One region of the Agromyces sp. GL_144 genome, then DNA from elsewhere that is predicted to be linked to it. Evidence: predicted binding sites of a transcription regulator. Region 1 holds the regulator's gene; the other holds the start of a gene.
What was found. The regulator HrcA, encoded in region 1, represses chaperone genes, less so after heat shock. The targets are predictions, from matches to a motif close to TTNGCACTCGNNNNNNNCGAGTGCNAA.
Positions count from the first base shown of each region.

Region 2: groES (co-chaperone GroES) is a predicted target of HrcA. The motif match lies at 1,440-1,466, and genes of this name have one in related genera.

Region 1 is NZ_CM174399.1:2,359,389-2,362,791, forward strand. It holds gene AC3IPY_RS10735 (16S rRNA (uracil(1498)-N(3))-methyltransferase) at 1-341, opposite strand, end outside; gene dnaJ (molecular chaperone DnaJ) at 351-1,451, opposite strand; gene hrcA (heat-inducible transcriptional repressor HrcA) at 1,500-2,522, opposite strand; gene AC3IPY_RS10750 (DUF4870 domain-containing protein) at 2,716-3,159, shown strand; gene AC3IPY_RS10755 (DUF4870 domain-containing protein) at 3,275-3,403, shown strand, end outside.
Region 2 is NZ_CM174399.1:3,290,615-3,294,017, reverse strand. It holds gene AC3IPY_RS15090 (hypothetical protein) at 1-204, shown strand, start outside; gene AC3IPY_RS15085 (class I SAM-dependent methyltransferase) at 183-1,409, opposite strand; gene groES (co-chaperone GroES) at 1,557-1,853, shown strand; gene rarD (EamA family transporter RarD) at 2,105-3,058, shown strand; gene AC3IPY_RS15070 (ABC transporter substrate-binding protein) at 3,335-3,403, shown strand, end outside.

The DNA.
Region 1 (3,403 bases):
GCCGACCACGGCACGATGGCGTCGACCCCGAGTTCGGTGGCCGCCTGCACCGCCAGTTCGTCACGGTCGCCCTTGGCGAGCGCCTGCACGAGCGTGATCCGGGGGCTCGACGCGGGCGTCGCCTCGACCGAGACGACCTCGAGCACGAGTTCGCGTGGCGCCGCCTCGACGACCGTGCACTGCGCGAGTGTTCCCCGCCCGTCGCCGACCGCGACCCGCTCGCCCGAACGCAGCCGAGACACCGTCACGGCGTGCCTGGCCTCGTCGCCGGTGAGGCGCACCTCGTCGCCGGCAGTCACGGCGGCGAGGTCGAGCGACTCGTCGAGGTACAGGTGGCTCATCGCGGTGCTCTAGCCGAGGAACCGGTCGCGCAGGCGTGCGAACAGGCCCTGCTGGAAGTGGCTGAGCGCCGGTGCGGGCGCCTTCTTCGAGGCCGCGAACTGCTGCACGAGGTCGCGCTCCTTCGAGGAGAGCTTGGTCGGGGTCAGGACCTGCACTCCGACCTTGAGGTCGCCGCGGCCGTTGCCGCGGAGCTTCGTGACGCCGCGGTCCTTGACCGTGAGGATCTCGCCGCTCTGCAGGCCGGCCCTGATCTCGACGTCGACGTCGCCGTCGAGCGCCTCGATCTTCGCCGTGGTGCCGAGGATCGCGTCGGTCATCGAGATCTCGAGCGTCGCCAGCAGGTCGTCGCCGTTGCGGCTGAAGACGTCGTGGTTCTTGACCTTGATCTCGAGGTAGAGGTCGCCGTTGGGGCCGCCGGCGGGGCCGGCCTCGCCCGAGCCGGGCATCTGCAGGCGCACGCCCGTGTCGACGCCCGCGGGGATGTCGACCGGCACGGTGCGGCGGGAGCGAACGCGGCCCTGGCCCTGGCACGTCACGCAGGGCGTCGCGATGACCGTGCCGTAGCCGCGGCAGGTGCCGCAGGGGCTCGAGGTCATGACGTTGCCGAGCAGCGAGCGAACGGCGCGCTGGATCGAGCCGGTGCCGTGGCACATGTCGCAGGTGACGGGGGCCGTGCCGGGCTGGCAGCACGACCCGTTGCACGTCTGGCAGACGACGGCCGTGTCGACCTCGATCTCGCGGTGCGTGCCGAAGACGACCTCGTCGAGGCCGACCTCGACGCGGATGAGCGCGTCTTGACCCCGCTCGCGGCGCGACCTCGGCCCGCGGGTCTGCTGCCCGGCCCCGAAGAACGTCTCGAAGATGTCGCCGAACCCGCCGAAGCCCTGCGCGCCGCCGAACCCACCCTGATCGCCCAGGTCGTACTGCTGGCGCTGCTTCGGGTCGGAGAGCACGTCGTATGCATGCGTGACGGACTTGAAGCGTTCGGATGCCTCGGCACCCGGATTCACGTCGGGGTGCAGTTCTCGGGCGAGACGGCGGTAGGCCTTCTTGATCTCGTCTGGGGTGGCCTCGCGTGAGACGCCGAGGACCTCGTAGTGGTCTGCCACGGAGGGCGTGTCCTTTCGATTGCGAAAAGCCGGTGGGGGCCGGCCTGCTCAGTTCTCGCCGAGCGTGCGGGAGAGGTATCGGGCGACCGCGCGAACGGCCGCGATGCTGTGCGAATAGTCCATGCGGGTGGGCCCCACGACACCGAGCCGCGAGACGTCGCGGCCCGGGATCTCGAAGGCGCTCGAGAGCACGGATGCATCGCCGAGGCCGAACGAGGCGTTCTCGCGACCGATGCGCACGGCCACGGGATGCTCGTCGGCAGCCATCTCGCCGAAGAGGCGCAGCAGCACGACCTGCTCCTCGATGGCCTCGATGACGCCGAGGATCGATCCGGCGAAGTCCTGTTCGGTGCGCACGAGGTTCGCGGCGCCCGCGACGACCAGGCGATCCTGCCGCTGCGCGCGCGCCTGCTCGGCGAGGGTGGTCGCGAGGGTGCGGAGCACCTCGGCATCGACCCGGGCGACGTCGTCGAATGCGCCGGAGAGCGCGTCCGCGGCATCCGCCATGGCCTTGCCGCCCACGACCTCGTTGAGGCGTGCACGGAGCAGCGAGAGGGTCTCGTCGTCGATGGGGTGCGGGAGTTCGGTGACGCGCTGCTCGACCTGGCCGGAATCGGTGATGAGGATGCAGAGCACCCGGTCGGGCGCGAGGGAGACGAGTTCGACGTGACGCACGCGCGCGCTGCCGAAGCTCGGGTACTGCACGACCGCGAGCTGCCTGGTCAGCTGTGCGATCAGCCGGACCGTGCGCGCGAGCAGCTCGTCGAGGTCGCTGGACTCGCCGAGGAACGTCTCGATCGCGTGCCGCTGGGCGCGGGTCATCGGACGCACCTCGGTGAGCTGGTCGACGAACACGCGATAGCCCTTGTCGGTGGGGATGCGGCCCGACGAGGTGTGCGGGGCCGCGATCAGTTCCTCTTCTTCGAGCAGGGCCATGTCGTTGCGGATCGTCGCCGCCGAGACCCCGAACGCGTGCCGCTCGACGATCGCCTTCGAGCCGACGGGCTCGCGGGAGGCGACGTAGTCCTGCACGATCGCCCTGAGGACGGCGAGGCTGCGTTCGGAGACCATGTTCCTCGCTTTCGCCTACCCTTTAGCACTCGTTCGATGCGAGTGCCAATCATACCGCGCAACTCAGGGTAAACCCCATTGCCGACACTCCCGCCCGGCGCTACCGTGGGCGTGATCCGCGAGTCACCAAGGCTGCGACCGCCCACTCCCTCGCAGCAGCGGTTCACTCCCCGAACCCCGAAAGGCACGCATCATGTCAGATCCCAATGCAGGTCCGTCCGATCCGAACGTGCCCCCGACACCGCCGCAGCAGCCGGCCGCCGGGCAGCCCGCCGCACCCGCAGCCCCGCTCTCGCAGGAGCAGGACGTGCAGTGGGGCTCGTTCGCCCACCTCGGCGGAATCCTCGGATTCCTGCCGGCGCTGATCATCTGGCTCGTCTTCAAGGATCGCGGCCAGTTCACGAACACCGAGGCGAAGGAGGCGCTGAACTTCCAGATCACGCTCGTCTTCGCCCAGATCGCGCTGTTCATCCTCACCATGATCATCACGATCGTCACGTTCGGCCTCGGCAGCGTGCTCGGCCTGCTCTCCTGGGCCATCTGGATCGTCGGCGTGGTCTTCTCGATCATCGCGTTCCTCCAGGCCAAGGACGGCAACCACTACCGCTACCCGTTCGCCATCCGTCTCATCAAGTAGCCGACTCGCGATTCGCCCGCCGTAGGAGCGTCACCCTCCCGCGGCGGGCGTCGCTGTGCCAGCATGGTGGGCGTCCGCAGTCCCGCGGCCCAGCGCCCCGAACAGGAGTTCACGAATGTCCGACCTGCCCCCTCCTCCCCCGCCCCAGAACCCCTACCAGCAGAGCCCCCAGCTCAGCCCGAGCGACGAGAAGCTCTGGGCGACGCTGATCCACGTCGGCGGCATCTTCTTCGGGTTCATCCCG
Region 2 (3,403 bases), 930 kb from region 1:
ATCGGCGCGGCGGCCTCGCTCTTCGTGGGCTGGATGCTGCCCCTGTCGGTCGCGGCCATCATCTTCGGCGTGCTCGGCCTGCGCCGAGAGGAGCACGGCCGCACCCTCGCGTTCATCGCCATCGGCACCGGGGTCGGCGGCCTCGTGTTCTCCGCCGTCTGGATCGGCTACTACGCCATCGTCTACGGCGCGCTCGAGACCTGAGCGCTGCGCGGCGATCGCGGCAGTCGCTCCACGAGCAGGGCGACGTGGCGTCCCTCTTCGCGCGTCATCACGAGGGTCGCGGATGCCTCGCCCTGCAGCTTGAGCCTCGTGCGGAGCGCCGCGGGGTCGACGTCGCTGCCGCGCTTCTTGATCTCGAGCGTGCCGATGCCGCGGGCGCGAAGGGCCTGGCGGAGCTGGCGTTCGTCGACCGGGAGCCGCTCGAGCACGCGGAAGCCCTGCGCGAACGGCGACTCGAAGGCCGTGTCGGCCGTGAGGTACGCGATGCCGTTCGAGAGCATCCACGCGCCGTGCGTGCGGGCGAGGTCGCCGATGAGGCGAGCGCGGATGACCGCACCGTCGGGTTCGTAGAGGTAGTCGCCCAGCGGGCCGACGGGGGCATCTTCGCTGTCGGCCGCCGCCGTGAGCTCATCGGCGCCCTGGTCGCCGACCACGAGTGCGGCACGGCCGATGCCGGGGCGGGCGACCGCGCCGAACCACACGCCGAGCTCGACGACGTCGCCGCCGACCGAGACCCACTGCGCCTCGACGCCGGGCGGGATCACGTCGCGGTCGGTGCCGGGGCCGAGCTTCACGCCGACGGCCATGCGGTCGGCCAGCCCGAAGGCGAAGTCGAGGCTCGGCGTGTAGTCCGAGGCATCCGTGAGCCTGCGCGTGCGTCCGCCGCTCGTGACCCGGCGGGCGGGGTCGAGCCAGGCGCCGCCGATGCCGCCGAGGTGCACGTCTTCGGCGCGCTCGTGCACGACGCGGGCCTTCTCGAACGGCGTGAGGTTGTAGGCGGCGATGGCCGCCGTGACCTCGTCGGCCTCGGCGGCGGTGACCTCGAGTTCGACGGCCGCCAGCGCGAGCGAGTCGCCGCCGATGCCGCAGCCGAGGTCGGCGACGTGGCCGATGCCCGCCCTGGCGAACCGCCCGGCGTGCAGCGCGGCGACCCGGAGGCGCGTGGCCTGCTCGAGGCCGGCCTCGGTGAAGAGCATGCGCGCGGCGAAGTCGCCGAACTTGGCGCGGGCCTTCGCGCGCAGCTTGGACTGCGTGAGCACGGCCGCCACGAGCGAGGGGGAGTGGCCCCGGCGCCGAAGATCCGAGACGGCGCCGACGATGTCGGTCTTCGAGTGCCACTCGGGCAGCGAGTCGAGGAGCCGGAGGCCCTCGGGTGAGAGCAGTTCGACGAGCTCGGCGCGGTCCACCCGGCCACGCTAGCACTCCGTTTCAGAGTGTTGGCACTCACGTTGCACGAGTGCCAAAACGCGCCTAGACTCGATTTAGCACTCTCGCTCCGAGGGTGCTAACCAGTCTTCATCAAGACAGTTCTTCATCTACAGAAGGGGTCAACCGTGTCGGTTTCCATCAAGCCGCTCGAGGATCGCATCGTCATCAAGCAGGTCGAGGCAGAGCAGACCACCGCATCGGGTCTGGTCATCCCCGACACGGCCAAGGAGAAGCCCCAGGAGGGCGAGGTCGTCGCCGTGGGCCCCGGTCGCATCGACGACAACGGCAACCGTGTTCCGCTCGACGTCGCCGTCGGCGACAAGGTGATCTACTCCAAGTACGGCGGCACCGAGGTCAAGTTCGGCGGCGAGGACCTCCTCGTGCTCTCGGCCCGCGACGTGCTCGCGGTCGTCGTCCGCTAGTCGACACGCACCTTCCGAGGCCCGGATGCCCCAGCGGCATCCGGGCCTCGTCGTGTCTGCGGGCCTCGTCGTGTCTGCGGGGGCCGGGCGCCGATCGTGCCGGGGCGTCGGCCGCGCTGGGGCGTCGGCTGCGCCCGGGGGAGCGCGCGTGCGGGGGCGGGCCGCGCGGGCCGGCCACGGTGTCCGGATCTCGACGGTGAACGGCTGGCCCCGAGGCATCCGTCGTCCGAGGGCGGGCGTACTGTTGGCTGGTGACAACCGGCCCCGACACCACGCTCCCCGCCGCGGCTCCCCGTGAGGTGCTCAGTCGATCGGGCCTCGCCTTCGCGATCGGCTCGTACCTGCTGTGGGGGTTCCTCCCGCTCTACTTCCTGGCGCTCGCGCCCTCGGGTCCGTTCGAGATCGTCGGCTGGCGGGTCACGCTCTCCCTGGTCTTCTGCGTGCTCCTCATCACGGTGACGCGCGCGTGGCGTCCGTTCGTCGTGCTGGTGCGCGACCGACGCGTGCTGTTCACCATGGGGCTCGCGGGCGTGCTCATCTACGTGAACTGGCAGACCTACGTCTACGCGGCGGTCTCCGGGCAGGTCGTCGAGGCGGCCCTCGGCTACTTCATCAACCCGATCGTCACGGTCTTCCTCGGCGTGCTCGTGATGCGCGAGCGGCTGAACCCCACGCAGTGGGTCGCGGTCGGCATCTCGATCGTCGCGGTGGTCGTGCTCGCCGTCGGCTACGGGCAGTTGCCGTGGATCGCGCTCGTGCTCGCGTTCTCGTTCGGCTTCTACGGACTCATCAAGAAGCGCGTCGGATCGAAGGTCGACGCCGTGTCCGGCCTCACGCTCGAGACGGCCTGGCTGACGCCGCTCGCGATCGTGCAGCTCGTGTTCGTCGGCACGACCGCCGGGCTCACCCTCGGCACGGTGAGCGCGTGGCACACGGTGCTGCTCCTGCTCGCCGGGGCCGTCACGGCGGTGCCGCTGCTGCTGTTCGCGGCGGCGTCGCGGCGGCTCCCGCTCATCTACATGGGCTTCATCCAGTACTTCGCCCCGTTCATCCAGTTCCTGGTCGGCGTCGTCGTGCTGCAGGAACCGATGCCCCTCGAGCGCTGGATCGGGTTCGGGCTCGTCTGGCTCGCACTGCTCGTGCTCACGATCGATCTCGTGCGGGGTGCGCGGTCGGCGCGTCGGCAGGTCGTCGAACTCGCCTGAGCGGGGTCGCAGACCCGCGGATGCCTCGGCGAGCGGTCTGCGCGCGGCGGCGCGTCCGACCCCCGAAACGGGGTGGACCGGGGCGCCTCAGGTGGTGGAATCGTGCGTCGAAGGGGCCTTCGGCGGTCGGAATGTGACGGGAAGGTAACACTTCGGACAGTGTTATCGGGTTGTGACCGGGATTCCTTTGCGATGTGGCACTCGCCGAATACTGTGACAGAACGGCGTGCCTCAGCCCGCCGATTTGGATCATTTCCTTCAGTCCCAAGGAGCAACATGAGCGTATTCGGCAAGTCCCGACCGGCTCGTTCGCGCGGCAAGGTCTGGACGGGCGTCGCCATCACG